2 regions of the Bacillus sp. NEB1478 genome follow, and region 1 is predicted to be linked to the other one. Evidence: a T-box and tRNA genes for the amino acid it is inferred to sense, from the RefSeq annotation. Region 1 holds a T-box; the other holds one or more tRNA genes.
The links. The T-box of region 1 lies ahead of trpS (tryptophan--tRNA ligase). A T-box ahead of a tRNA ligase gene usually reads a tRNA of that ligase, here a tRNA-Trp.
Positions count from the first base shown of each region.

Region 2: it encodes a tRNA-Trp, which carries the amino acid that the T-box ahead of trpS (tryptophan--tRNA ligase) is inferred to sense. The anticodon was not compared.

Region 1 covers NZ_CP134049.1:2,388,033-2,402,890, forward strand. The annotation lists gene mecA (adaptor protein MecA) at 1-249, opposite strand, end outside; gene RGB74_RS11810 (TerC family protein) at 572-1,240, shown strand; gene spxA (transcriptional regulator SpxA) at 1,398-1,796, opposite strand; gene RGB74_RS11820 (hypothetical protein) at 2,076-2,210, opposite strand; gene RGB74_RS11825 (GNAT family N-acetyltransferase) at 2,248-2,862, opposite strand; gene RGB74_RS11830 (hypothetical protein) at 2,988-3,170, shown strand; gene RGB74_RS11835 (UbiD family decarboxylase) at 3,264-5,024, shown strand; gene RGB74_RS11840 (HD domain-containing protein) at 5,135-5,674, shown strand; gene RGB74_RS11845 (DegV family protein) at 5,696-6,547, opposite strand; gene RGB74_RS11850 (ABC transporter ATP-binding protein) at 6,667-7,665, opposite strand; gene RGB74_RS11855 (ABC transporter ATP-binding protein) at 7,665-8,684, opposite strand; gene opp3C (oligopeptide ABC transporter permease) at 8,702-9,724, opposite strand; gene opp3b (oligopeptide ABC transporter permease) at 9,724-10,653, opposite strand; gene RGB74_RS11870 (peptide ABC transporter substrate-binding protein) at 10,886-12,565, opposite strand; gene RGB74_RS11875 (DUF3899 domain-containing protein) at 12,997-13,374, shown strand; T-box leader at 13,400-13,648, shown strand; gene trpS (tryptophan--tRNA ligase) at 13,706-14,695, shown strand.
Region 2 covers NZ_CP134049.1:3,357,273-3,372,130, reverse strand. The annotation lists rRNA gene RGB74_RS17095 (23S ribosomal RNA) at 1-298, shown strand, start outside; rRNA gene rrf (5S ribosomal RNA) at 413-528, shown strand; tRNA gene RGB74_RS17085 (tRNA-Asn) at 539-613, shown strand; tRNA gene RGB74_RS17080 (tRNA-Ser) at 616-707, shown strand; tRNA gene RGB74_RS17075 (tRNA-Glu) at 723-797, shown strand; tRNA gene RGB74_RS17070 (tRNA-Val) at 829-904, shown strand; tRNA gene RGB74_RS17065 (tRNA-Met) at 930-1,006, shown strand; tRNA gene RGB74_RS17060 (tRNA-Asp) at 1,081-1,156, shown strand; tRNA gene RGB74_RS17055 (tRNA-Phe) at 1,200-1,275, shown strand; tRNA gene RGB74_RS17050 (tRNA-Thr) at 1,285-1,360, shown strand; tRNA gene RGB74_RS17045 (tRNA-Tyr) at 1,516-1,600, shown strand; tRNA gene RGB74_RS17040 (tRNA-Trp) at 1,624-1,697, shown strand; tRNA gene RGB74_RS17035 (tRNA-His) at 1,712-1,787, shown strand; tRNA gene RGB74_RS17030 (tRNA-Gln) at 1,797-1,871, shown strand; tRNA gene RGB74_RS17025 (tRNA-Gly) at 1,885-1,959, shown strand; tRNA gene RGB74_RS17020 (tRNA-Cys) at 1,974-2,048, shown strand; tRNA gene RGB74_RS17015 (tRNA-Leu) at 2,073-2,157, shown strand; gene RGB74_RS17010 (ATP-dependent helicase) at 2,323-4,539, shown strand; gene RGB74_RS17005 (YhgE/Pip family protein) at 4,767-7,706, shown strand; gene RGB74_RS17000 (hypothetical protein) at 7,851-8,054, shown strand; gene RGB74_RS16995 (B3/B4 domain-containing protein) at 8,513-9,166, opposite strand; gene queG (tRNA epoxyqueuosine(34) reductase QueG) at 9,247-10,392, shown strand; gene RGB74_RS16985 (methylated-DNA--[protein]-cysteine S-methyltransferase) at 10,454-10,990, shown strand; gene RGB74_RS16980 (amidase domain-containing protein) at 11,106-11,939, shown strand; gene trmL (tRNA (uridine(34)/cytosine(34)/5-carboxymethylaminomethyluridine(34)-2'-O)-methyltransferase TrmL) at 12,026-12,499, shown strand; gene RGB74_RS16970 (DUF5366 family protein) at 12,774-13,331, shown strand; gene RGB74_RS16965 (transglycosylase domain-containing protein) at 13,537-14,858, opposite strand, start outside.

The DNA of each region.
Region 1 (14,858 bases):
GTCTTTAGACATTTGGGCACGCGTTACGATAATTTCGAGTCCTTTATCTAAAGCTTGGACTTGAATCCAAAGAGGACCTTCTAGTGGAAATTGTTCTTGCTGATGGGCCTCATCCATCATTTCCCAAAAAAGTTCTTCTCCTCTTTCTCGATCAGACCATATTTCTTCGCGGTCAAATCCTCGATCTTCTATGTCACGATACGTAATAAAAAATTTTATGGTGAACTCATTCACTCTTTCAATTTCCATGTCTGCTTCTCTCCCTTCTCTCCGGTTTGTTCGTGAAGGGATAAATACCCCTAGAAAAAAGCATTTCAAAGTTCCTTTAAGTTTCCAACCAGTAACACGTCAATCACTATAAACCTCTTGTACCTTATTCTATGACAAATCAGCTAATATGGAAATAAAAAAGGCGTAAAATTACTGCCCTTTTTTACCTCTCAATGTGAAGTACAACACAGCTTGAAACTTGACGCAAAGTACAAGCTAGACTATAATTCATTAGGTCTTAAGGGTTAACATATTGTACCATAACTCACATGAAATTTCATTAATCACGGGGGGCTTAAGCTTGGAAACTGATTTTCTCATATCCCTTTTACAAATCATCGCAATTGATATCCTTCTTGGTGGTGATAATGCCATTGTCATTGCTCTGGCAAGCCGAAACTTACCTGAAACTCAAAGAAATAAGGCTATCTTTTTGGGAACGGGTCTTGCAATCATAGTTCGTATCATACTAACAGTCCTGGCCGTTTATTTATTAAATATACCTTACCTTTACTTAATTGGCGGAGTACTGCTAGTTATCATCGCGTATAAGCTTATTCTTGAAGAAGATGAAGATCTTAATGTGAAAGCTGGTAAAAGTTTATCTGATGCTGTTAAAACCATTGTATTTGCTGATATTGCAATGGGACTTGATAATGTATTGGCAGTTGCCGGTGCTGCACATGGAAATATTATTTTAGTCATGATTGGGCTTTTAGTTTCTGTACCTATAATTATATGGGGCAGTAAAATAATATTACACTTTATGGAGCGTTTCCCATTATTAATTTATTTAGGAGCGGGTGTTCTTGCTTTTACTGCAGCAGGTATGATTACAGAGGAAAAAATGATTCATTCTGTTTTTGCAGATAATCCATTGCTTGAATACGGAGTATATATCTTCTTGATTCTAGGTGTGATTTTCGGTGGAATCTTTACGAATAAGTTAAAAGGAAAAACAAATAACTAATAATAAAATCCTGCCTCCATAACGGGGCAGGATTTTTATTATTATTGATCAACGCCGAAATTCATTTGTTATTACCATTTTCTTTGTTCTCAAGTAAGACAACTGGAATCCGCAGTTAAATAAAAAACTTCCGCTGAAACTAACGGAAGTTTTTATATTATTCATTTACAAGACGCTGTGCTTCCATAAGCTGGAATGTTCGAACTTTTCTTGGTAAGAAGCGTCGAATTTCGTCTTCATTGTATCCGACTTGCAAACGCTTTTCATCCAAAATAATAGGACGTCTTAATAATCCTGGATGATCTGCAATGAGCTGATATAAATCCTGCAAAGGCATGGATTCAAGATTAATGTTTAATTCTTGGAACGTCTTGGAACGAGTTGATATAATCTCATCAGTACCGTCCTCAGTCATTCGCAAAATTTGCTTTACCTCTTCTATTGAGAGTGGCTCTGAAAATATGTTTCTTTCTTGATATGGAATTTCATTTTCTTTTAACCATGCTTTTGCTTTTCGGCATGATGTACAGCTCGGCGAAGTAAATAGTGTGACCATAATCGGATCTCTCCTTCCCCTCTTTTGATTTAGGTACTTTAAAAAAGTTATTAAATCATCATTCATAGTATACTACACTTTTTATCATTTAGGTAGGTGTTATACAAGCATTTATACAATTTTACTAATTTGACATACAAATGTAATACAACATTGTTCATACCCGTATATACATAAACTGCAATTTACTATGTACATATATATAGACGTATTACCCAATAAAAAGTTTCATAAAACATAAAAAATAAAAAAGAGTGGACAAAAGCCACCCATTTCTCATTATGCAATCGTTTTTTTCACTTGAGAAGCTGGACCTTTTCTTGGCATAGAAGGTTTAAGATTCTTCAAGTTTTTCTTCAGCATTTCTTTCCAAAGTTCGCGTTTCGTTTTTTTCTTTTTGTCTTTTTGTTTCATAATACCTGATCCTCCCTTAAAAGGAAAATGGTCTAGACTACTCAGAAGCGGACTCTCGCTCAGTTTCATCCTTTATTAGCACTTCAGGTTCAGCTATGCTGCCTGTGTCTTCATATTCAAGTACAAGCACTTCACTCGCTGGCTGATAAGACTTTCCATACAATTCACTATCTTTGTATGTGTGTATTTCATTATACGTCTTTTTCATGTTTTCATAAATAGTTTCCTCAGATTCTTCACTTGGCGCCCAAAATAATATTTCCATCTCATTTATTTTATTCGTTGCAAGTGATCTTCTGCGGTATCCGATACTAGCAGCATGTTTGAATCCTTCTCGTTTGTAAAAACGCTGTCTTTTCTCTGTATCTGTATCTTCGTAATCTACCGGCTCTACTTCAAGAAGTATCGGCTTTCCTTTACCCTTCAATTGCTCAATAAGCTTATGCCCCAGTCCTTCACCTCTGGATTCCTTTGAAACAAATAAATAATCAATAAAGACAAAGTTAGGGAGTTCTACATACATCAGTACATGGTTTTTCCCTTCATCTTTATGATAAATATCGCTTTTTTCATCAAGAAGCAATTCCATATGCTCCTTTGATTTCATCTCTTCAATCGGAAAGTATTGATTTAATTTTTCATACCAATTCATCGTTTCCCCATCATCTCCTTATTTTTATGATTAAATATAGTTTTCCCTCTTTCTTCCTTTGTTATCATTCGTTAAAATAGAAGACAGAAGTACGTGAACCATTTCAGTAAAAAGGAGGAATCCAATTGGCTGCATTTTTTACCGATTTAATCCTTTTGGCTTTGTGCGTGGTTGGAATTACAGCAATGATGGGAACTATTTCCCAAGTAATCGCTGTCAAATTATTTGGCGGCAAAAAAGTTTATCATTTCGTGGATAAATCGAAGTCCATTCAACAAAATTGGAATCCTATTAAAAGAAGAACGTGATGAAACAACCCGAAAAATGGGTTGTTTTTTTACATTTACAAAGCAAACTGATTTATAATGATAAGGGTAACATACGAAACCCGAGGTGTCCAAATGCATAAAAACCTGAGAACTTTCATTAACCAGCTTAGAAAAGAAAACGAAATCATAGAAATCAACGCAGAAGTTGATCCTTATCTCGAAATTCCTGAAATACATAGACGTGTTATTGAGGAAGAAGGTCCAGCTCTTTTATTTACAAACATTAAAGGAAAAAACATCCCAGTTGTAACAAATTTATTTGGAACGATCAAACGAGTTGATATGGCATTTGGTCCAAAACCAGAAGCATTGGTAAAAGACCTTGTTTCTTCTTTGGATGAACTCATGCCTCCGTCTCCATCAATACTTTGGAAGAAAAAAGGGATGATTAAGGATGTCTTATCTCTGGGCACAAAAAAAGTAGGGAAAAGTAAAGCACCTTTGCTTGAAACATATACGACAAACGTCAATATGACTGACCTGCCAGCGTTAACAGGCTGGCATTTAGACAGCAATCCTTTTGTCACACTGCCGCTCGTTTATACAGAACATCCAGATAAGCATGAGCATAATCTTGGAATGTACCGAATTGAAATAAAAGAAAAAAACAAAACAGGCATCCACTGGCAGATCCATAAAGGCGGGGGATTCCATCATTATGAAGCTGAAAAGAAAAACGAAGCATTACCGGTAACTTTATTTTTAGGCGGTCCACCCTCGCTGATGATCAGTGCGATCGCTCCGCTTCCAGAAGCAGTGCCCGAACTCATGTTTTCCTCGATGTTAATGGGTGATAAACTGAACTTAACACATGTTGATGGCCACCCCCATCCATTGATTGCAGAGGCAGAATTTGCGTTTGGAGGTGCAGTGCCTCCAAATGTACGTGAACCTGAAGGACCGTTTGGTGATCATTATGGGTATTATTCTTGGGCACATGACTTCCCTGTCTTTAACGTTGAAAAAATGTGGAAGCGAAAAGATGCTATTTATCCTGCTACCGTTGTAGGGAAACCAAAACAAGAAGATTACTTCATAGGTGAGTATTTGCAGCGTTTAATGAGTCCGCTATTCCCTGTTGTCATGAATGGCGTCCGTGATTTATGGACATATGCCGAAACAGGTTTCCATGCCCTGGCCGGCGCAGTGGTAAGAGAATCTTATTATAAGGAAGGACTTGCCCACGCTTTCAGAATCATGGGTGAAGGACAGTTGACTTTAACTAAATTTTTAATGGTCACAAACAAGGCTGTAAACTTGCAGAATTTTGCTGAGCTAGCTGAAGGTGTACTAGAAAGATTCTTACCTGAACGCGATTTATTAATTATTCATGATACATCGATGGATACATTGGATTATACCGGCCGAAAGTTTAATACCGGTTCAAAAGCCATAATGACTGGACTAGGCGAACCTGTGCGTGAATTAAAACGCACATATGAAGGCGGAACTATTTCTGGAATCGATCAAGTTGGTGTATTTTGCGGTGGCTGCTTAACCGTAAGCGGTCCATCATTTGCCGATGCTCCTGACTTTGCTGAACATTTATTAAAAAATAGCCATGATTCTTTCAAAGAGTGGCCGCTCGTTTTCTTAGTGGATGATGCATCAATCGCATCTACTCAATCTGAATTTTTATGGACAACCTTCACCCGATTTGATCCTGCATATGATGTCTATGCGAAGAGTACGATCGACCGTAACCGCATTAAATATGAAGGTACTATTATCATTGATGCAAGAATGAAACCATTTTACCCAGATGTTGTAGAAACAAGAGAAGATATCGATCAAAAGGTAACAGAACGCTGGGATGAGTATTTTCCTAGATAAGAAAAAGAAGCGATTATTCGCTTCTTTTTTGTATTTTTAAGTTGATAACTTGTCTATTCGGTGGTATTGTATATAACAATATACATTTTTATAGAAAGGAGAAAAACCAAATGAGACAATTAACATTATTGAGCTTATATAATCATCCTGATGTACAAAAATATGTAAAAAGATCAGGAATGGTGCATGCGATTTCGACTGCTTACCACGCTTATCACTTAGCAGTTAAACTTGGAGTTAATCCTGACTTAGCAACTAAGGCAGCATTTCTTCATGATATTGGTCATTATACATGGTATAAGAATGGTCACTGGGACTATGATATGTACAAAGAAAACGACATTCATGCTATTAAAGGAGCAGAGCGTGCACACAGAATACTCGTTTCACTTGGAGAAGATCGAAGAAAAGCAAAAGAAATTGCCCTGGCAATCTTACTTCATACTGATTCGTACCTTCCAGAAGGAAGCCTTGAATTAAACCCGCTGCAAAAAGTTGTGGCACTAGCGGATGAAAGTGATGAAGAACCAGGCGGAAACCACCATTACCGGACAATTAGCGATAAAAAAGCGATTGCTATGCTAAAAAAACTAGATGAAATGGTAGATGAATATCATGCTGAAAAAAAAATAAAACACTCTGTTTCCTAATGGAAAAGAGTGTTTTTAAAATTAATAACTTACAAATCCAATTGCTCGCTCACTGGCATAGGTTCCAATAGTGCTGCCAAAACGAGTATAATTAACATTAGGAAAACTTGAAAAATCAAATATGTCTGCAAACTCATTTTTTACTTCTTGAGTGGATGATAAGCTATGGATAATATATAGCGTTTTTCCAGGATTGCTTGTTTTCCAATGAAGAATCATTTCTTTCATTTTAGCAATTCCCTTTTTTGATCCTCTATATTTACCAATCGTTTCAACCGTTCCATCTTCTATTGAAATCATGGGCTTAATATTCAGCATTCCCGCAATAGCACCCTGAACAGCTGAAATTCTGCCGCCTTTTTTAAGATTTTCGATTGTTTCTATTAGTAAATATCCTGTTATTCCAGCCTTTGTAACTTCTAATTTACTCAATATATCCTGAATTGACGCATTATTTAAAAGCATCTCGTTTGCTTCATGCAAAAGTATTTTCACCCCTGCAGAAGCAATACCAGAATCAAAAATAGTGACTTTTTCTTGTTCTTCTTCATTTAACATTCCTTTTGCAATTGTAGCACTCTGAACAGTGCCACTTAGATTTGATGATAATCCGATATATAAGACATGATTACCTTTATCTAGTTCTTTTTTGAATGTATCAAAAAAAGATTGTGGTGAAGGCTGACTTGTTTTTGGAAGATCAGCTTCTCTAGCCATCCGGCTATAAAATTCATCGTCGGTTATATTAACCCCATCCAAATAGTGATCTTCACCAAACTGTACATTAAGTGGAACTACTATTAAAGGGGTGTTTATTTGTTCTTCATTAATTTTAATATCACTTGCACTATCCACAACAAAACTAAGCTTCAATATCACTACCTCATTTCTGCTTCATACCTTTTCAAGTAAGGTTTGTATACGCTTTACATATACAAATTAGTTTAACATAAAAAACGGCCTCCTGTAATAAGGAGACCGCTTCAAAATGTTTAATTATTTTGCTTCATTGCCTCTTCATCATACAAGTGGCAAGCAACCCAATGTCCTTCGCGTGCTTCTTGCCATTTTGGCTGGACTGCAGCACACACATCCATCGCATGAGGACAACGTGTACGGAATTTACATCCGCTTGGAGGGTTAATAGGACTTGGTACGTCACCTTCCAGGATGATTCGCTCACGGCTGCGCTCAAGTTCAGGATCTGGTACAGGTATTGCAGACAATAATGCTTGTGTATAAGGATGCAGCGGCTCTTCATAAAGCTCATCACTGTCCGTAAGCTCTACAATGTTACCTAAATACATTACACCGACACGATCAGAAATGTGTTTAACCATAGATAGATCATGGGCAATAAATAGGTAAGTGAGTCCGCGTTCTTTTTGAAGCTTCATCATCAAGTTAACAACCTGTGCCTGAATCGAAACGTCCAATGCTGAGATCGGCTCATCGGCAATGATAAAGTCAGGATCAACAGCCAGTGCACGAGCAATCCCGATACGCTGACGCTGTCCACCTGAGAATTCATGTGGATAACGGTTTGCGTGCTCACGATTCAAACCAACCGTTTCCAGCAATTCAATTACACGCTCATTACGCTCTTTTTTCGTTTTTGCAAGACCATGGATATCAATACCTTCCGCAATGATATCTTTTACAGTCATACGAGGATTCAGTGAAGCGTAAGGATCTTGGAAAATCATCTGCATTTTCCGATTGAATTTCTTCAGTTCGGAGCGTGATTTACTATCGTGTACATCTTCACCCTCGTAATGTACTTCACCATCAGTAGCTTCATATAGACGGATAATTGTACGTCCAGTTGTAGACTTTCCACAACCAGATTCGCCAACTAGCCCTAATGTTTCACCTTTATAAATGTCAAAGGAAACACCGTCAACAGCTTTTAGTACGGCCTTTTTTCCAGCTGGGAAATGTTTTTTAAGATTCTTTACTTCAAGTAATTTTTCTCTTTCAATTACTGCCATTATTGCGCACCTCCAACAACTGCAGCTTCAGGCGGTTCTACTTTTGGAGCTCGCTCATCTAATAACCAGCAAGCGGCTTTATGTGAAGAAGAAACATCTATAGCTTCAGGCATATGCTCTAAACAAACTTCCATTGCATAAGGGCAACGCGCTGCAAATGGACATCCTTTTGGAGGATTCATTAAATCAGGCGGTGTTCCCGGGATTGCAATCAATTCTTTTGATTCAGCATTCAGTTTAGGCATAGAAGCCAATAATCCCCATGTATATGGATGCTTAGGCTTATAGAAAATTTCATCAACTGTTCCTGTTTCAACAATGATACCGCCATACATAACTGCTACACGCTGAGCTAAATTAGCAACAACACCAAGGTCATGTGTAATAAGGATGATAGCTGTACCTGTCTTATCTTGCAGGTCACGCATCAAGTCAAGAATCTGAGCTTGAATGGTAACATCTAAAGCTGTTGTTGGTTCATCTGCAATCAATACTTTCGGATTACACGCAAGTGCGATTGCGATTACAACACGCTGGCGCATACCGCCAGAAAATTGATGCGGATATTCCAAAATACGAAGTTCAGGGTTAGGAATACCAACAAGCTTAAGCAAATTAATTGCACGTTCTTTCGCTTCGCTTTTAGACATGTTTTGGTGTTTGCGAAGACCTTCCATGATTTGTTTCCCGATAGTCATCGTTGGGTTTAGAGATGTCATCGGATCTTGGAAAATCATTGAGATTTCAGCACCACGGATTTTTTCCATTTCACGTTCTGTAGCCTTAGCCAGATCTTTTCCTTCAAAACGGATAGAACCTTCTTTAATTGAACCAATTTTATTCGGCAATAATCTCATAATTGCTTTCGAAGTAACAGATTTACCAGAACCTGATTCACCAACGATTGCTAGGGACTCACCTTTTTCTAAACTAAAGTTAACACCTCGAACGGCTTTAACTTCTCCCCCATATGTCTGGAAGGAGACATGCAGGTTATCTAATTCTAATAGCTTTTCCATATTATAAAATCTCCTTCCTATCGTCTCATCTTAGGATCTAGTGCATCACGCAATCCGTCCCCGATCAGGTTAAAGCTGATCATTAGAATACACATAACAGATGCAGGATACAATGCCAGATGCGGGAAAATACGCAACGATTTGAACCCATCACTGATCAATGAACCTAGAGAAGCTGTAGGCGGTTGAATTCCTAGACCGATAAAGCTTAGGAAAGATTCAAAGAAAATAGCGCCTGGAATTGTAAATGTTGCTGATACTATAATCGCACCTAGTGTGTTTGGCAATAAATGCTTCGTAATTAAACGGCCATTGGTCGACCCTAATGTTTTTGAAGCAAGGACAAACTCTTGATGCTTTAATTTTAAAATTTGAGCACGTACGATTCGCGACATCCCTATCCACCCTGTTATACAGATGGCTAGTGTAATGGATAGAATACCTGGGTCCAAAATGATAATAAACAAAATGATTACGACCAGGTTTGGAATACCATATAAAACTTCAACAAAACGCTGCATTAAATCATCTGTTCTACCGCCATAAAAAGCAGAGATACCGCCATATGTTACACCCACAATTAAATCGATGGCAGCAGCAAGAAACGCGATATAAAGTGAAATTTGAGTACCTTTCCAAACTCGAACCCATTGGTCACGGCCTAAGCCATCTGTTCCAAACCAGAAGTATTGATCTTTTGGAATGTTTTTCAGTTCATATGGGTTTGTGCCGCGAATATCGACTCCATTTACACCTAAAAATTCAATTTTTTCTAGTCCTTGAATTTTAGGGGGCAAATTGGATCTCATTAATTCTTGGTCATCAATACCATATTTACTAAACAACGGAGCGATAAGTGAAAAGGCAATAATGAACACGATAGCGAAGAAAGCGAGCATTGCACCTCTATTTTTTCTTAACCGTCTAAACGCATCTTGCCAGAAGCTTAAACTTGGCTTAGAAATCTCTTCGCTTTTGCCCGTTCCTAATTCTGCAGGGCGGAATAAATCAGGTGTAAGTTGTTTTTCTGTAACATTCATTATGATTTACCTCCTGCTACACGGATACGAGGATCGATAATTCCGTATAAAATATCTACGATTAAAATGATAACTACGATTAAGAAACTGAAAAACAGCGTAGTCCCCATAATCATCGGATAGTCATTTACTTGAATGGCTTTAATGAATTGCTCACCAATACCAGGGATGGCAAATATATTTTCAATTACAAGTGAGCCGGTAATCAAGCCGATTGCCATCGGTCCTAAAATTGTGATGATTGGAATCAAGCTGTTACGCACACAGTGCTTGATAATTACTGACATTTTGCTAGCGCCCTTTGCTCTCGCCATTAAAATGTAATCGGTTCCTAAAATTTCTAGCATTTCAGTTCTCATAAAACGAGCAATTGTCGCAATTACAAATACGGATAGCGAAAACGCCGGCATTATGTGATACTCAGGTCCGTTCCAAAAGGCAACCGGCAGCCATTGAAGCTTTACACCTACGTAGTACTGCAAAAGTCCCGCAAAAACAAATGAAGGTATTGCAATTCCGAATACAGCAATAACCATGGCGCCGTAATCAATAAATGTGTTGTGTTTTAAGGCGGCTGTGACACCAAAGATCAAACCAACGAGTGTACCAAAAATCAGTGCTTCAACCCCGATTGTGGCTGATGGTCCCATACCATTTACGATCATGCTATTAACGGTACGACCATTAAACTGGAATGTATATCCTAAATCACCCTGTGCCAATCTCCCTAGATAAGTAACGTATTGAACAGGCACCGGGTCATTTAACCCGTATTTTTCGTTAAGAGCATACTTTTGGGCTTCCGTTAACTTTTCTTGATTTTTAAATGGAGAACCCGGTAAAAGCTTCATTAAAAAGAATGTAATAGTTGCAATGATAAAAAGTGTTAAAAGCATAGCGAATACTCGCTTTGATATATAGCGCAACATTACAAACACCTCCCCCAATGTTTCAAACTAGAATGTCTTTGAAATCTTTCTGTAATATTAATTCTAAGGGACAAAATATTTTATATCAATAGAAAATATTTTTTTTTCGACATTTTCTGATTTCTTTCTTAGTTTAAATATTTCCAACGGTAAATTCATGGCAAAAAAGAGAGCACATGTCAGGAACACATGTACTCTCCTGAGAATTGCTATTTACTGTTTTTCAAAGAACTTACTTTTGCTTACCATCGATATAGATCCACTTGTAAGAAGTATCAGCTCCGAATAAGTGGTTAACTGTGCCTTTAACATAAGGCTTACGAAGTCCAACTACACCTTTTTGGTACATTGGAGAGATCGCTTGGTCTTCGAAAAGAACTTTCTCAGCTTCAAGCATCATGTTCCAACGCTTATCTTGGTCAGCTTCTTTCTTAGCATCGTTGATTAGCTTGTCATACGCAGGATTTGAGTATGCCATTTGGTTATGAGATCCATCCGTTACGAACATGTCAAGGAACGTCATTGGATCTTGATAGTCAGGTCCCCAACCAGCGAATGAGAAGTCATAGTCTCCAGCTGATTCTAGGTCAAGTTTTTGTGCAAAAGGTTGTGCTTTAATGCTAACTTTCATACCAGGAAGGTTCTTTTCTAATTGGTTCTTGATGAACTCACCGATCTTCTTAGAAGATTCAGAGTCGTAGTTCAATAGTTCAAGAGAAACTTCTTTCTTGCCAATTTCTTTTAGACCTTCTTCAAAAAGCTTCTTAGCGCCTTCTGGATCGTATCCACCGAAGTCACCGTTAGTTTTACGGAAATCTTCTCCGTCTTTGCTAAACGTGAAATCTTTTGGTACTAAGTAGTAAGCTTCAGTAGAACCGTTATTGTTGATAACATCGTTCATAGATTTCTTGTCGTAAGCCATGTCAAGCGCTTTACGGATTTTTGCATTTTTAAGAGCTGGGTTCTTTTGGTTCAAACGAAGGAAGTAAACTGCAGCATCCCCACGCTTATACATATCTGGATTATCTTTGTATTGATCTACGAATTCTGCATTAAGTCCAGTTGTATCAACTGCACCAGTTTCGTAAAGGTTAACGCCTGTTGCTACGTCTTTAACAATCTTAACGTTGATTTCATCTAATTTTACTGTTTTAGCATCCCAGTATTTATCGTTCTTTTTAAACTGCCATCCTTCGTTATGCTTCCAATCAGAAAGTACGAAAGGACCATTGTAAAGAAGGTTTGAAGCTTCTAAAGCGTACTTGTCGCCTTGAGACTTAACATACTCTTCTTTTTGAGGATAGAAAGTTGCGAATCCAGTTAGTCCTAAGAAATAAGGAGCTGGAGCTTCAAGAGTTACTTTAAGAGTTGCATCATCAACTGCTTCAACACCTAGTTGATCAACTTTTCCGTATAACGGATCTTGATCATCTTGGATTGCGTTAGCGTTTTTAACTGGTCCCATGATATAAGCGTACTCAGAAAGTGTATCTGGGTTTAACGCTTTTCTCCAAGAGTAAACGAAATCTTTAGCAGTAACTTGAGATCCGTCACTCCATTTTGCGTTTGGATTTAAATGGAACGTGTAAACCAAACCGTCATCGCTTAGGTCGTACTTTTCAGCAACACCTGGAGTTGGTTGGTTATCTTTATCTAGACGATATAGACCTTCCATAACGTTGTTCATAACTTCAAATGAAACTTGGTCTGTTGCTAGTGAAGAATCCATTGAAGGAATTTCAGAACCATCTGTTAAGTTAAGTACTTGCGGCTCACTTGGTGCAGCTGCTTTGTCGCCATCTCCATTACCTGAATCCTTAGGTTTTTCGCCATCTTTACCACTACACGCAGCAAGGAACATGCTCAAAACTAGAACTAGAGTAAGAAGTAATGACCATTTTGACTTCTTCATGAGTCGACCTCCCCTTTTTATCCCATTAATTTGTTAGCAGATAAAAGCATCAAGAATTATCAGATATTTTCATCTACAAGTTCGATTATACAAGTTTTCAAAAAATTGTGCATTTGTTTTTTTTAAGACTTTTACAAAAATCCCATTATATTTACTTTTCCTTAACAAAAAATAGGGATAAAGACCTATATATTCATAGTGTGTTTTTTCTGATAATTCTACAAATTTTACCAATAATAGGGGATAAATAGCATGATTATTACATTCTCGATGAAGTCTTTAAACTTACATTGGAGTGAATCTCTGTTAAATTTCGTCATTTTTATATTTCATTTGTTACAATAGGCGTAAAGTCGGACGGTCTACTTTCAAATATGTGTTACATTGAAAGTAGTTTTGGTGTAATTTTTACTAGTCGGGGGATTTCAATTATGAAAGAAGAGTTAAAAAAGTCCTTTATCATTTCGGGAGTCGCAATAATAATTGCTGCTGCTATTACATTATTTGTTGATAACGGTTCCAGAGCGTTCCTGGAAACATTCATCACTACGCTTTTTTATATAGGACTGCCAATCGCTTTAATTGGTGTTGCTATGTACGTTGGCAAAAGCGGATTTTTTGATTTTTTTGCATTCAGTTTTAAGAAGATGACAAAAGCGTTATCCAGGAATCCTGATTACGATGAGCAAACTAGGTTTGAAACAAACTTCCGAATTTCAGAGCGTGTAAGCGGAAGTTATATGCGATCGTTTCTTATAAGCGGAATAATCTTAACTATTTTTTCTATTGCCGTTGCATATACGCTTTGATTTGTGTATACTACAAAAAATAAATGATAATGTGATGATAAAGAAGAGTACATGAAGTGAAGCTTTTAGAGAGCCTGTGGTTGGTGAAAACAGGCAGTGAACCTTTGTGGAATGGGCTTTGGAGCATTCTGACCGAACATTTTAGTAGGCTCAGACGTGTATATGTCCGCACGATATAAATGGACGCCGTATCGGATTATTCCCGTACGTATTGAGTGATTTTCAGTTAATTTGAGAATTATAAGGGTGGCACCGCGGTCCATTCGTCCCTTGCATAAGGCGACGAGTGGGCCTTTTTATATTGAATTTATTTATAAAGGAGAGATGAAACATGTCTGTAATCTTTTCAGGCATACAGCCGAGCGGAAATATTACGATCGGGAATTATATCGGGGCATTAAGGCATTTTGTGGAGCTCCAGGATGAACATGATTGTTATTTCTGTGTAGTAAACCAGCATGCAATTACAGTCGCTCAGGACCCTGCTGCATTAAAAAGAAACAGCCGAAACTTGGCAGCTCTTTATTTAGCAGCGGGAATTAACCCAGAAAAGTCGACACTTTTCATACAATCGGAAGTACCTGCACATACGAAAATGGGCTGGATGCTGCAATGTGTGTCATATATCGGTGAATTGGAACGCATGACACAATTTAAAGATAAATCAACGGGTAAAGAAGCTGTTTCAGCAGGATTATTAACTTATCCCCCACTTATGGCCGCTGATATATTGCTCTATAACACTGGGATTGTCCCAGTAGGTGATGATCAAAAACAGCATCTTGAGCTTACTCGAGATATTGCAGAACGTTTCAATAAAAAGTACCGTGATATTTTTGTTATACCAGAGCCTCGCATCGCTACTGAAGGTGCTCGAATTATGTCACTTGTGGATCCTGAAAAGAAAATGAGCAAATCGGATCCTAACCAAAATTCATATATCTCAATGCTTGATGATGAATCTGTTATCATGAAAAAAGTCAAACGCGCAACTACTGATTCTGATGGAGTTGTAGCATATGATAAAGAGAAAAAACCTGGTATTTCAAACCTACTTACCATCTACTCTCAACTAACTGGAGAGAGCATTTCTTCAATCGTCGAAAAGTATAAAGGCAAAGGATACGGAGACTTCAAACAAGGAGTTGCAGAAGTTATTATTAACACATTAAAACCGATCCAAAAACGATATCACGAATTTGTACAGTCTTCTGAGTTAGATGACATTCTTGATCGCGGTGCTGAAAAAGCAAACAGAGTAGCGAACAAGACGTTAAATAAAGCTGAACGTGCTATGGGATTAGCTCGTAAAAGAGTTTAGTCCGAAAAACAAGAAAAAAACTTAAAATAGCTGGCTCTTGATGTCCTGTACTATACATCATTTGAGACCAGCTTTTTTAATGCAGGTTCGGTATCTGGATGTCGTTTTTTGTCGGTTCGGGAGTATATGAAGAATTCTCGGTGAATTACGAGTAAAAGTCGGT
Region 2 (14,858 bases), 970 kb from region 1:
GTTCGGTCCCTATCCGTCGCGGGCGCAGGAAATTTGAGAGGAGCTGTCCTTAGTACGAGAGGACCGGGATGGACACACCGCTGGTGTACCAGTTGTTCCGCCAGGGGCATAGCTGGGTAGCTACGTGTGGACGGGATAAGTGCTGAAAGCATCTAAGCATGAAGCCCCCCTCAAGATGAGATTTCCCATCACGTCAAGTGAGTAAGACCCCTTAGAGATGATGAGGTTGATAGGTCTGGTGTGGAAGCGTGGCGACACGTGGAGCTGACAGATACTAATCGGTCGAGGGCTTATCCTTAAAAAAGCATAACGTTTGGAAACGTCGTATCTAGTTTTGAGAGAACATACTCTCAACAATTTAATGAGTTTAAATAAGTGACGAAGAGATTCGATGCTTATCAAAAAACTTAGGTTCAGTGATGATGGCGAAGAGGCCACACCCGTTCCCATACCGAACACGGAAGTTAAGCTCTTCAGCGCCGATGGTAGTTGGGGGTCTCCCCCTGTTAGAGTAGGACGTCGCTGAGCCAACCTTTATTCCACAGTAGCTCAGTGGTAGAGCTATCGGCTGTTAACCGATCGGTCGTAGGTTCGAGTCCTACCTGTGGAGCCATTGGAGAGCTGTCCGAGAGGTCGAAGGAGCACGATTGGAAATCGTGTATACGGTCAACCCCGTATCAAGGGTTCGAATCCCTTGCTCTCCGCCAGATAATTCTCGAAATGGCCCGTTGGTCAAGCGGTTAAGACACCGCCCTTTCACGGCGGTAACACGGGTTCGAATCCCGTACGGGTCACCACTTCTACTATTTAATACATAACCTTTTATATGGAGGATTAGCTCAGCTGGGAGAGCACCTGCCTTACAAGCAGGGGGTCGGCGGTTCGAACCCGTCATCCTCCACCATTAATTTTTTATATCTTATTATCATCGCGGGGTGGAGCAGTCTGGTAGCTCGTCGGGCTCATAACCCGAAGGTCGCAGGTTCAAATCCTGTCCCCGCAACCAAAATTATTTCATGAACAGCGTCGATTTACTTCTCGTCATGAAATATCAGTAGTGCTGTAAAGTGCAACCAATTTGGACTCGTGGTGTAGTGGTTAACATGCCTGCCTGTCACGCAGGAGATCGCCGGTTCGACCCCGGTCGGGTCCGCCATTTTTGTTTTTGGTGGTTATATATCCAAGAGATATTAACTCTTGGCTCGATAGCTCAGTCGGTAGAGCAGAGGACTGAAAATCCTCGTGTCGGCGGTTCGATTCCGTCTCGAGCCACCATTTTTTTTTGCCGGTTTAGCTCAATTGGTAGAGCAACTGACTTGTAATCAGTAGGTTGGGGGTTCAAGTCCTCTAGCCGGCACCATGTCTACTTACTATTTATCTTCTTAGCTGACATGCGACGAGGAATTAGCAGCATTGAATTGCAGGTAGACGCAGGAGCAGATTTGCTCCTTGAGGATAATAATTCCTCTTGAATTCAGGTTGTATATGTTATAAAATAAAACCTGTCTCAATTGTGGAGGGGTAGCGAAGTGGCTAAACGCGGCGGACTGTAAATCCGCTCCCTCCGGGTTCGGCGGTTCGAATCCGTCCCCCTCCACCATCTTTTATTCATATTTTTCTTACAGGGGCATAGTTTAAAGGTAGAACGAAGGTCTCCAAAACCTTTGGTGTGGGTTCGATTCCTACTGCCCCTGCCATTTAAATTATTGTGGCGGTCGTGGCGAAGTGGTTAACGCATCGGATTGTGGTTCCGACATTCGGGGGTTCGATTCCCCTCGTCCGCCCCATATAAGTGTTGGGCTATAGCCAAGCGGTAAGGCAACGGACTTTGACTCCGTCATGCGATGGTTCGAATCCATCTAGCCCAGCCATTTTTATATTTTTGCGGAAGTAGTTCAGTGGTAGAATACAACCTTGCCAAGGTTGGGGTCGCGGGTTCGAATCCCGTCTTCCGCTCCATTTGAATACTCTCTGGCGGCATAGCCAAGTGGTAAGGCACGGGTCTGCAAAACCCTTATCCCCCGGTTCGAATCCGGGTGCCGCCTCCATTCAGTTTTTACAAGCATTATCATGCCGGTGTGGCGGAATTGGCAGACGCGCACGACTCAAAATCGTGTTCCTTCTGGAGTGTCGGTTCGACCCCGACCACCGGTACCAATTTACTTAACTTAACAGCATACATTCAAAGCTTCTCACGTTTGTGGGAAGTTTTTTTATTATTATTTTTGATATGCAGTATTAAGTTATTAGCTTTAAAGAAAAGTTTAATTTCTTCAATAGAAAGTCTAAAATAATTAGTTTTTACGGAAAGGGCATTTTAGAATGGAAGATTTTTTCGTCAGAATGAAAAATGATTTAGGGATATCCCTAAATGATGTTCAAAAGAAGGCGGTTCTGCAGACTGATGGCCCTCTTCTTTTGCTGGCATCGCCAGGCTCCGGGAAAACGACAACCATCATCCTGCGTATTGGGTATTTAATAGAGGAAAAAGGCGTGGATCCATCTCGTATAAAGGCAGTTACGTTTAGTAAAGCTTCAGCAAATGATATGAAAGATCGTTTCAAGCGATTTTATCCTCAAATGCAGCCTATAGATTTCTCTACTATTCATAGCTTTGCCTTTGAGGTAGTTAGGGATTATTTTAGAAAGTTGGGAACTTCTTTTCGAATTATTGAAGGTGATCAGGAAGTAGAAGAGAAAACAGCGTCGGTAAGGAATACCTCGCTAAACAAGAAGCAAATTTTAAGAAATTTATTTAAGTCAATTGCAGGCGAGAACATAACGGAAGATCAAATGGAGGAGCTGACAACTTACATCAGCTACATCAAAAATAAGATGATCCCTCAAAATCAATGGTCAAAGGTAGCATGTGATGTTCCGAAAGCTGAACAAATTATGAGCGAATATGAAGAATTTAAACGTTCAGATAAGAATCAAGTTTTATTGGATTTTGACGATATGCTAACGACCGGCAATCATATTTTAGAAAAAGATAAGCAGCTGCTAGGCAAGTATCAGCAAAGGTACGATTACATTTTGACGGATGAAAGCCAGGATACGTCTTTGGTACAACATTCTATTATAGAGAAACTGGTCGCCAAACATAAAAATTTATGTGTTGTGGCCGATGATGATCAATCGATCTATAGCTGGAGAGGTGCTGAGCCTTCTTATTTACTTGAATTCAAAAAGGTATACTCGGAAGCTGCTATTCTTTTCATGGAGCAGAATTATCGCTCGACACAGGACATCGTCCAAGTTTCAAATCAGTTTATTAAACGAAACAAGAATAGATATGAAAAGAATATGTTCACTGATAATTCTTCTTATAAACCGATTCAAATAAGGAATTTAACTAATTTCAAGGAACAATCGAAATATTTGGTTACGGAACTAAAAGATGCAGATAATCTAAAGGAAATTGCTATTTTATATCGCAACAACTCCTCATCCATTGGGTTAATGAATGATTTTGATCGTGCAGGAGTTCCTTTTTATATGAAGGATACGGATAATCGATTTTTTTCACATTGGGTCGTTCAAGATATCTTAAATTTTATGCGGATGGCTTTTACAGATAAGCGTCTGGATCTTTTAGAAAAAATTCATTTGAAATTCAATGGTTACATTAGCAAGCAGCAGATGAATGCTTTGAAACAATTGAATAATAATCGTTCTGTATTTGATAATTTGTTGAATCATGTTGAATTACAGGAATACCAAGTTAAGCTATTGAGGGCGAGCAAAGAAACATTTAAAGAGATGAAAGTGATGAAACCGCTTAGTGCTATTCGTGTTATAAGGGATCGCCTAGGTTACGAAAAGGCTTTGGAGAAGATATGCAAGAGTCTAGGGTTTCGAAATGATTACTTGATAAGTATTTTAAATACTCTTGAAGAGATTGCAGCTGACCTTGAGTGTCTTGAGGATTTTGCAAAAAGATTAAAGCATTTAGAAGTTGCTTTAAAGACAGCTAAGAAGAAAAAGGGGCAGAATGCTGTAACGCTTTCTACTTTTCACAGCTCAAAGGGACTCGAATTTGAAAAGGTATATATGATTGATTTAGTAGATGGGGTCATTCCATCCAGTGATGATCGAGCAGACAGCAGTTTAATGGAAGAAGCAACTCGTCTTTTTTATGTAGGAATGACGCGTGCAAAAAAACAATTAAAACTTATTGCTTATGGTTACCGTGATGGAAAAAAGGTTGAAGTGTCCCCTTTTGTTGCAGAAGTCAAGAATATAGTGAATCCTGATGATTCGGTAGAAAAGAGTAACGTAATTTTCAATAGAGAGATTGGAACAGACAACACCGAAAAAGCTACGCATGTGAAAAAGGTAAATGGAGTTCTTTATAATCCTAATGCCATTCGGGAAAAGGGAGAATTACGTGCGGGGCTTGTAGTTGTTCATAGGGTATTCGGAACAGGGGAAATTACAGAAGTGAAAGAAGAGTTTATTCAGATGAAATTTCCATCAAAAGAAAAAATGCTCTCTATAAAAGCATGCTTGGAAATGGGTTTATTGGAGCCGATTTAAATAAAATGAGTATGGGCGGATCCTGCAAAAAGCAGTGTCCGCCTTTAGTTATGTGTAACAATTTGTCGTAATAGGTCTAAATCCCCTAAAATATTTTAATTTTTTACAATTTTCTGATTAGTAAGGAGGATTTATTCCCCTTTATCCGAATTATACATTCTAGTAGAAGTGAATAGGTATTCACTTTTATCAAATGTTCTTATCTTGTAAATACGGGGGTAAACGGGATGAATGTCTTTCGCTTATTTTTAGCTGAAATGGCAAAACTTGCAGTAAAGAAAGGGGTATTGATTTCGGTCATCGCTGCCTTGCTCGTACCAGTGGTATATGGAGGTATTTTGTTATCTCCAAAGTGGGATCCTTACGACAACTTGTCAAACCTTCCTGTTGCGGTTGTCAACAAGGATAAAGGGGCAACGTCTGATGGTGAACCGATCAATGTCGGGAAAGACTTGGTGGCAGACTTAAAGAAAGGAAAGGATCTTGGGTGGGATTTTGTAGACGCTTCTGAAGCAAAAAAGGGACTTGATAGCCTAAAATATTATATGGTGATCGAAATCCCGGATGATTTTTCAGAAAAAGTTACAACGGTCACTGAAAAGGAACCCAAAAAACCGGAGTTAAACTATATTCAAAATCAAGGTTTGAACTTCCTTGCTGCTAAAGTAACGAGCAGTGCTACTGAAAAAATCAGAGAAAAACTAGGGGATAAAATTACGGAGAAGTATACGAGTAATATGTTTGCAAGTCTTGGGGATGTTTCTGAAGGGTTCCAGTCAGCTGCTGACGGTTCAGCACAGCTCAATGATGGGATGACAGAACTTCATGATGGAACTAACGAACTTTTGCAATCGCTTACAGAAAAATCAGGAGATATTTCGAAGCTTGCAAACGGTGCTAAAGAGTTAGATGCAGGAACAGGACAAATGTTTAGCTCTTTATCAGGTAAACAAGGAGATATAAGCAAGCTTGCGAATGGGTCTAGAGACTTGAACGCTGGTACACAAACATTGCTTAGTTCTTTATTAGGCAAACAAGGTGATATCACCAAGCTTGCAAATGGTGCAAAAGATTTGAATGCAGGTACGCAAAACTTGCTTAGTTCTTTGTTAGGTAAACAAAGTGATATAAGCTTGTTGGCGAAAGGCTCCGATGATTTAAATGCCGGTACAGAAGATTTGCTGAGTTCTTTAACAGGCAAACAAAGTGATATAAGTATGCTGGCGAAGGGCTCAAATGATTTAAATGCAGGAACACAAGATTTGCTTAGTTCTCTTAACGCGAAATCAGATAGCATTTCCCAATTAGCTACAGGTGCAAATAATGCAAATGCAGGTACTGGGTTGTTATTGGAAGGATTGAAAGAAAAGCAGCCTGGTGTAAAACTGCTTGCAGACGGTGCAAAAGAATTGCAAAGCAAGATTCCAGAATTAAAAACAGGGACTTCAGAAGTGTTATCTGGTTTGAAAGGTGTACAAGCAGCAATAAAAGGTGAAAAAGGTATTGGAAAAGGTACAGAGAATATATCCAAAGGTATTGATACTATCGTAATTGAATCACAAACACTTGGAAAAAATCTTACTAAGTTATCAGAGGCATTACAAGCTTATGCAGCTAGTTCAGGTGATTCTCAAATTCAAGCAATTGCAGAGAATGCTAAACTTTTAGCTAATGCTGCAACTGACCCGACTAAAGCTGCTCAGCTTTCTGGACTACAAAAAGGCGCTGCAGATGTTGCCGCTGCATTTTCAGAGAATCCAGGTTCTTTAGCTGATGGAGTAAATCGAATGGTTGTTGGTCAAACTTCAATTGATAATGGTGTTGCCATTTTAAGCGAAAAAGTGCCAGCGCTTCAGCAAGGAACTGCTGATATTGAAAGTGGCTGGAATACGATGGTTGGTAAAGTTGGAGAACTAAAAGCTGGTACTGAGCTGATTGCTGCAGGTAATCAATCAGTTAATAAAGGCTGGGGCGACCTGACAGATGGTGCAACAAGATTAAACGATGGTGCTAGCCAAATATCTGCAGGGAATGCAGCCGTAGAAAAAGGCTGGGGCGATCTGACAGATGGAGCAACAAGATTAAATGCTGGAGCCAGCCAAATTGCTGCAGGTAACCAAGCAGTCAACAAAGGCTGGGGTGATTTGACAGTAGGTGCTGCGAAATTGAATGATGGCGCTGGTCAAATTTCAGCAGGTAACCAGTCAGTCAATAAGGGCTGGGGTGATTTGACAGTAGGTGCTGCGAAATTGAATGATGGCGCTGGCCAGATTTCAGCTGGTAACTCAACTGTAGAAAAAGGCTGGAGAGACTTGACGAACGGCGCAGCTAAAATACATTCAGGTACATCACAATTGAGTGACGGAAACTCTGCAGTTGAAAAAGGCTGGGGTGATTTGACTGAGGGTGTTACAAAGCTTGATGATGGTGCCGGAAAATTAAATGATGGAAGCATGAAATTGTCTACTGGTCTTAAAGACGGTGCAGAACAAACAAGCGGTATTAATGATGATGATAAAAACATAAACATGTTCTCATCTCCTGTTGAATTAAAGAGCGATGTTGTTAACAAATATCCTCATTATCGTGATTCAACAGCTCCTTATGTATTATCGTTAGCTTTGTTTGCAGGGATTTTGATCATGTCGTTATTTATTAACTTCAAAAAGCCTGAAGATATTTCAGCTCTATCTTGGTTTGGGGCTAAGTTTATGAATTTGGCAGCATTAGCTATTACTCAAGCGCTCCTTCTTTGTGCGGTAGTCATGCTAGTTTTAAAAGTATCCGTACAAAATCCAGGGGGATTCGTTCTTTTTGCGATATTTGTAAGCTTAGTTTTCACAGGAATAGTAATGTTTTTTGCAACTTTAGGAAATATCGGACGTTTTATCGCATTTGCACTAGTAGTACTGCAACTATCAATAACAGGAGGAAACCTTCCTATTGAAATGCTCCCGGCAGACTTGCGTGATTTAAGTCAATTCTTGCCGTTTACGTACTCGATTGAAGGATTTAAAACACTTATCTCTGTAAATGATTTTGGTACAACATTCGCTAATATGGGAGTATTACTAGTCTATCTCGTTGGATTCACATTACTGTCATTTGCAGTAATTATGTTTACATCGAGCAAGAGCCAGCCACAAAACTTAGATATAGCTGGTTGATAAATCGATATTAAATAATCAAAAGTCCCTTGCATCAGCGAGGGACTTTTTTTCATGGAAAGGAATAAAAGGTTTGGCCTGTAAGTTTTCTTTGAATCTTCTTCTTGTACACTGAATATTTAAGGTGTAAGGAGGTAGATGCACATGGATAGAAGGTGGATCGTAACGACCTGTATCGTTTTGATAACAATCTGTCTAACATCTATATTTTTCCTAATTATTGATATCGTGCATTATTTTAATGTAATTGAAATTATGATGATTAAAATACAGCACGCAATCAAAATAATCTTTTTTTTGATCATTATATTGTTTTTTTCATTGCTTATTCTTTCTAAGAATATATGAAGAGTGAAGATTCTTTGCTTTGTATAAAAAGAACTTGTCATAAATTTAATACATGCTGCTTATATATGTAACAAGTTAGTTGTAGGTTTTAATGCAGGGCTTCGTTGGTACCAATGAAGCCCTGCATTTTTTTATTTTTGTTGATTGATATGCTTCTAATCTCTTCGTCAGTCTTGTTCTTGCGGTGCTCACGTATGTGAAATACGATCCGCTCCTCAGAACTTCACTTCCTCGACCTTATCGCATCTTAATCAACAAACGATTGGATTGATAAGCGGCGAATCTCTAGGTCAGTCTCGTTCTTTCGGTTGCTCACGTATGTGAAATACGTTCCGCTCCTCAGAACTTCACTTCCTCGACCTTATCGTATCTAAATCAACAAACGATAGATCTGATTGATAAGCGGCGAATCTCTACGTCAGTATTGTTCTTGCGGTGCTCATAATTTAAACATTTGTTTAAATGATGTTGATCTCGGCTGTTCCGCCATTTACTTGTGTAAACATGTCAGCCATGGATTGCAATAGTTTCTCTGCTTCACTTTTATCCATTGAGGGCTGAAGATAGACGATATGTAAGGCGTTTTGGACTGCTTCATTTACCATCGTTCTTTTGGAGTCAACGATGGGGCTTCCAAATGCACCAATTTCATCACCCGAAAGCAGTTTGTCTTCCATGTTCATTTCACGGCCGTTGAGTGCTTCATATGTATCATCAGCAGTGCCAATCCGAATTTCTACATTTCCTTTTACTTCATCCAGGTTATATAACCCAATCGGGATAGCGAAACGTATGGAGAAAAAGTTGTTCACGTCTACACCTGAGTTGATCGGGGGCAGTTCTTTGCCGCTTAACACACGCCGAAGCAAAGCTTCAGAGGCGGGACGATATCGGGAAGGATCTGTTCCTAATCTTTTAAAGACTGAACGATATTCTGTAACTCCTGGAAAGTCCGCTGCTGACTTATCTTCGAGTTTTAAAGATTCTAGAAATAGTTGGAATCGGCCTTTTATCATTTGCGGTGATTCACTAATCACGATATTATGGTAAGTAATTGTGCCTATTTTAAAATGCGGGACAAGTTCCTTAATTTTTGGTGAAATTTTTACCATAACTGGGGACCCCGTTTCATATAAGATATATTTGTAGTTTATCATATTAGCGGAAAATAAATGTGAAAGGAGGGATATGCGTGACAGGTGCCCAGTTGAAAGAAGAGATTGTTGCATATAGTAAAGAAATCGGTATTGATAAAATTGGCTTTGCAAGCGCTGATGTGTTTGCACAACTGAAGGATCGACTCCGATTGCAGCAAGAATTAAACTATCAATCAGGATTTGAAGAAGAAGACATTGAAAAAAGAACCAAACCAGAGCTGCTTCTTTCGGGAGCTTCCAGCATTATTTCAATCGCTCTCGCATATCCCTCTAAAATGAAAAATGCTCCGAAAAGTATAAAGGGAGAGAGAAGAGGTATTTTTTGCAGAGCCTCATGGGGCAGAGATTACCATCATGTTTTAAGAGAGAAGCTTGCTCTTTTAGAAGCTTTTATTTTAGAAAAGGTTCCTGATGCTAATGTGAAGTCGATGGTAGATACAGGAGAGCTTTCTGACAGAGCAGTGGCAGAACGTGCCGGTATTGGATGGAGTGCGAAAAACTGCGCCATTATTTCTCCAGAATTCGGTTCTTACATGTACTTAGGTGAGTTGATAACGAATGTAGCATTGCCCGTCGATCAACCGATGGAAGATCAATGCGGTACTTGCAATAAATGTGTTGATGCATGCCCGACTGGCGCTCTTGTTCAAGGCGGACAGCTCGATTCGAATAAGTGCATCGCATTTTTAACCCAAACGAAAGGCTTCTTGCCTGATCAGTTTAGAGAAAAATTAGGAAACCGGCTATACGGATGTGATACGTGTCAGACCGTTTGTCCTGAAAATAAAGGAAAAGATTTTCATCATCATGATGAAATGGAGCCTGACCCAGAATTAGCTAAACCGCTTTTGTTGCCTTTATTAACGATAAGCAATAGGGAGTTTAAAGAAAAATTTGGTCATGTATCGGGCAGCTGGAGAGGAAAGAAACCCATTCAGCGAAATGCGATTATTGCTCTTGCCCATTTTAAAGATGAGTCGGCTGTACCGGATCTTATTCAATTGATGAATAATGATCCACGACCTGTAATACGGGGGACTGCGGCATGGGCAATCGGTAAAATAGGCGGAGATCAGGCGGAACTGGAATTGTCTAAAGCAAAAGTAAGTGAAAAAGACGATTTGGTGGCGTTAGAGATAGATAAAGGACTTAAAATGGTTCGAAATCAGGAAATTTCGTAATCGCATATGTTTAAAGTGTCCGATATAGTAAGGTCACAGTATTGAAAAGAAGGGATATTTTATGTGTCAGATTAAAACGTTGCTCTATTATGAAGAAATGGAAAGCGTAATCGGACCATTAACAATCATTGCAACAGAGAACGGAATCTGTCGCCTCGATTTTGGTTCAATGGAGGATAATCTTCCATCTTTGCAAGCTTGGATGGCGAAACATTTTATTAAAGGAGAAATGTTTCATTCTCCAGATCATTTAGCAGATGCAGTTCAGCAGCTAAATGATTATTTTGCGGGTCATCTGCAAGAATTTAATGTCACTTATGATTTATTTGGTACTGTTTTTCAGAAAAAAGTTTGGACGCAGCTCACTCAAATTCCTTATGGTGCCACTTGCTCTTATAAAGAAGTAGCTCAAGGAATCGGAGCACCGAAAGCAGTTCGTGCCGTCGGAAGTGCCAATAACCAAAACCCAGTTCCTGTTTTCATTCCGTGTCATCGTGTTATTGGAAGCAATGGCGCGCTTGTAGGATATGGCGGGGGCTTAGACAAAAAAGAAATTTTATTATCAATTGAACAAAATAGCTGTAAGAAGACTTCATAGAGCCCACCATAGGGTTCTTTTTTTTTATGCCACCCACATATGTTAATAGTGCAGGGAGGGATGTCTTGTGTGGGTGAATGCACTTAAACAGTATATCCAGTATCAATCACAGTGGATGATTCATGCTGATGGTGATGGAAGGGGCTTCTTCTTAAAGGAAGAACAAGAAAGTTTCTTGCGTAAAAAGCAAATACTTAACGATAGAAAAGCATTCATAGTAAATAATCAGGCCAATGGCAGTATTCTGCGGAAAACTGAATCAGAAAACCGTGCACAGGTAGACTACCTTGTGCATTATAGCTTACTCATTAAACAAGAGTTTGATTTTTATGTGGAAGAAATGTCGCAGGAACGGCGGGCTGTTTTTGTTGATGGTGAAATGATGAGTGATGAGCCTGTAATCGTTGAAGGAAACTATAAGGAATTGCCGAAAATCGAACGCGAAAACGAATCAATCGTTCCTTCAAAGGATGGTTATGACAGATTGGCAGCCGTCCGTTATGCAGAGCGATGGTGGAATTCCTATAACCCGGCCTTTAAAACATTCGAAAATGATTGCACGAATTATATTTCGCAATGTCTTCATGGGGGAGGTATCCCGATGACGCCTCAATCGATTAAGTCAAAGGGCTGGTGGATGCGCAACAATTCATGGAGTTATAGCTGGTCTGTAGCGAACGCCTTCCGCTGGTATTTGAGCGGGTCGAAATCAAGTTTGCAGGCACAGGAAAAATCGTCTGCCAGTCTGCTTTTGCCAGGTGATGTCATTTGCTATGACTTTACTGGAGACGGCCATTATCAGCACAGTACGATTGTCGTAGCTAAGGATCCGTCGGGGGAACCCCTTGTGAATGCTCATACGACAAACAGCAGAATGCGTTACTGGGGCTATGAAGACTCTACAGCGTATACGAAAAGAATTCAATATAAATTTTTTCACATCCTATAAAATCAAAGCTCACCAATAAGAGAGTGATATTCCTTAAAAAGTGCTATAATAAGTACTTATTGGAATATTGTTTTGAGGTGAGCTTTTTGGCTATACATGTTGTATTATTCGAACCATTGATTCCTGCGAACACTGGAAATATTGCCAGGACGTGTGCTGGAACCGATACGTATTTACACTTGATCCATCCACTGGGGTTTTCGCTCGAAGATAAGTATTTAAAACGGGCGGGGCTAGACTATTGGGAACACGTAAATCTGCGTCATCATGATTCTTTGGACGCTTTTTTTCAAGCGTACCCTAATGGTGAATTTTATTATATAACGAAATTTGGGGAGCAGACGTATTCTGACTTTGATTATTCAGATTCTGAAAAAGATGTCTTTTTTGTTTTTGGGAAAGAGACAAAAGGTTTACCTAGAGAATTGATCGATGCGAACTTAGAAAGATGTTTGCGTATTCCGATGAACGAAAATATTCGTTCTTTGAATCTGTCTAATACAGCAGCAATTTTAATTTATGAAGCACTTAGGCAGCAGAGTTTCGGAGAGCTAAAGTAAAGAGGAAATAAAAAACGTCCTTGTTTAAGGACGTTTTTGCTTCCATATGTATATGGATTAGTTTTTACCAGGACGGTCGTTATAGCCTGCTGTAAAAATAGCAGTCAGGAAGGCGAGCATCACAAGTAGGATGAGGATAAAGCTCATCTGAACTCCTCCTTTGAAAGTAGTCTTATTCTTTCCATATTCTCTCCCCATTATAAATGAAAACGGTTATCGTGTGAATGTATATTTGTATGAAAGTTTACAAATTGAGGGGGATACAGTTAACAGAATGAAGAAAAATGTGTATATGACAGGGTATTTGCCGTTATTTTCTATTATCCTGTTTAGTTCTGGATTCGCGATCAACCTTGAAAGGCTTCTTATAGAAAAGCTAAAATATTTTGGTGTTTATCAAGGAATGCTCGAATTATTTGCTGAGCATGTGATCCATTTATCTGTGGGTTTTTGTTTGTTTCTATTATTCTTCATGGGTTTTGCCGCTTTAAAGCTAGTATCTGACACGCTTATGCATTTGAGCATGTTCTTTTTTTCAAAAGATACTGAGGGTGTGTTATTGCGTCAAGGGAAAAGCGGAGGCTGGTTTTTCTTTGCGGGCGGCATGCTTGCGATTGTGCTGAATCATTCCATTATTATGCTGGCAATCGTATTTTTAGCGTCTTCATTTGTTTACTTTTTTTATTGGCTATTAAAAGTGGCTTCACATTTTTCAACTGCCGGGATCATGGGAATGGTGTTTTTGCACTTGTTCTTTTGGACGGGTTTTGGCTTGCTAGTCGTTTACACGGTACTCCGATTGTATAATGCGTTTATTGTGACGATTACATAATGAGTGTAAGAATGTCGTTTTTTGTCGGTTCGTGGTTATCTGCAAATTAACGTGGAATTATCGAAAATAACGTGGAATTATCGAAAATAACGTGGAATTATTGAATTTAACGTGGGATTAATCCGATTAACCGTGGAAAAAATCAAAATTGCAGCTCATACATAATAAAAATCCCTGCCGTTTTCAGCAATTGGCAGGGGTTTCTTCATTTTTGATAGGCTTTCATCATAATATCGCGCCAGATCATCACTTCTGGGGAAGAATTTTCAACGTTTCCTAGACTTTTCGGGTTGTCACGGCCAACCCAAACGCCAGCAGTATACCGATCCGTAATGCCGATGAACCAGAGGTCTTTTGCATCGTTCGTTGTACCGGTTTTTCCGCCAATGTACTTAGAACCGGGAAAACGTGCATTTTTTGCTGTTCCTGATCTCGTCACCTCTTCTAGCATGACCCTCATATTTGCATTCGTTTCTTGTTTCCAAACAGAAACAGGAGTTTCTTTCCACTCATAAAGGATGTTTCCTTCTTTGTCTTTAACAGCTGTTATGATTCTAGGTTTTGCATATGTGCCGTTATTACTGAATGCCGTATATGCACTTGTAAGCTCAAGGGGAGAGAATCCATGTGAAAAACCGCCAAGTGCGCTAGCCAGCTGATAATCTTGTTGATTAATACTGGAAAATTGAAAAGGCTCCAGGTAAGAAAAAGCTTTTTCTACGCCGGTCTTTTTTAAAAGTCTGACAGCGGCGGTGTTAACGGAGCTTGCCATCGCCTTTTTTAAAGATATCAAACCATAAGAAGTTCCACCGTAGTTTTTAGGACAGTATTTACCTTCACAAATTTTTGCCGCAGATATAATTGTGTTCGGAGTTGCTCCAAATACATCTATATAAGGAGCATAGACGAGGAGAGGCTTTATCGACGAACCAGGCTGCAAGCGGCTTTGGTAAGCACGGTTGAACTGTTCAAGTCCCGTTTCCTTTCCACCTGCAATAGCCACAATCTTTTTCGTTACATGATCGACGACCACCACAGCGCCTTCAACATTTGAATAGGGTACCCTTTTTTGAATGGCTTCCATTGCTTCTTTTTGCAGAGAAGGAATTAAAGAGGTTTCAATAACAACGCCGCTTTTTAATAATTTATCCCTTTTTCCAATCAACTGCTCTTTACTTATCCCTTTGTTTTCTGGGGATGAAGCAATTAGTTCGGTAAGTTCGTCTTTTACAAATCCTATGATTTCAGGAAACGGAACAGAGTGATTCGTGGTCTGCAATTTAATCGGTTGTTTAACTGCTGCAGTAAATTCTTTATCGCTAATGAATCCTTGTTCTTTCATTTTTTGCAAAATCCATTTTTGCCGTTTTTGGGTGTTTGTAAGATTTGTTAATGGATCGTACATTTTGGGATTGTTCGGTATGGCTGCAAGCAGTGCTGTTTCACTTATCGTTAATTCGCTAGCTGGTTTATTGAAGTAAAATCGGCTGGCTTTTTCAATGCCATAAATTCCGTTATGGAAATAGA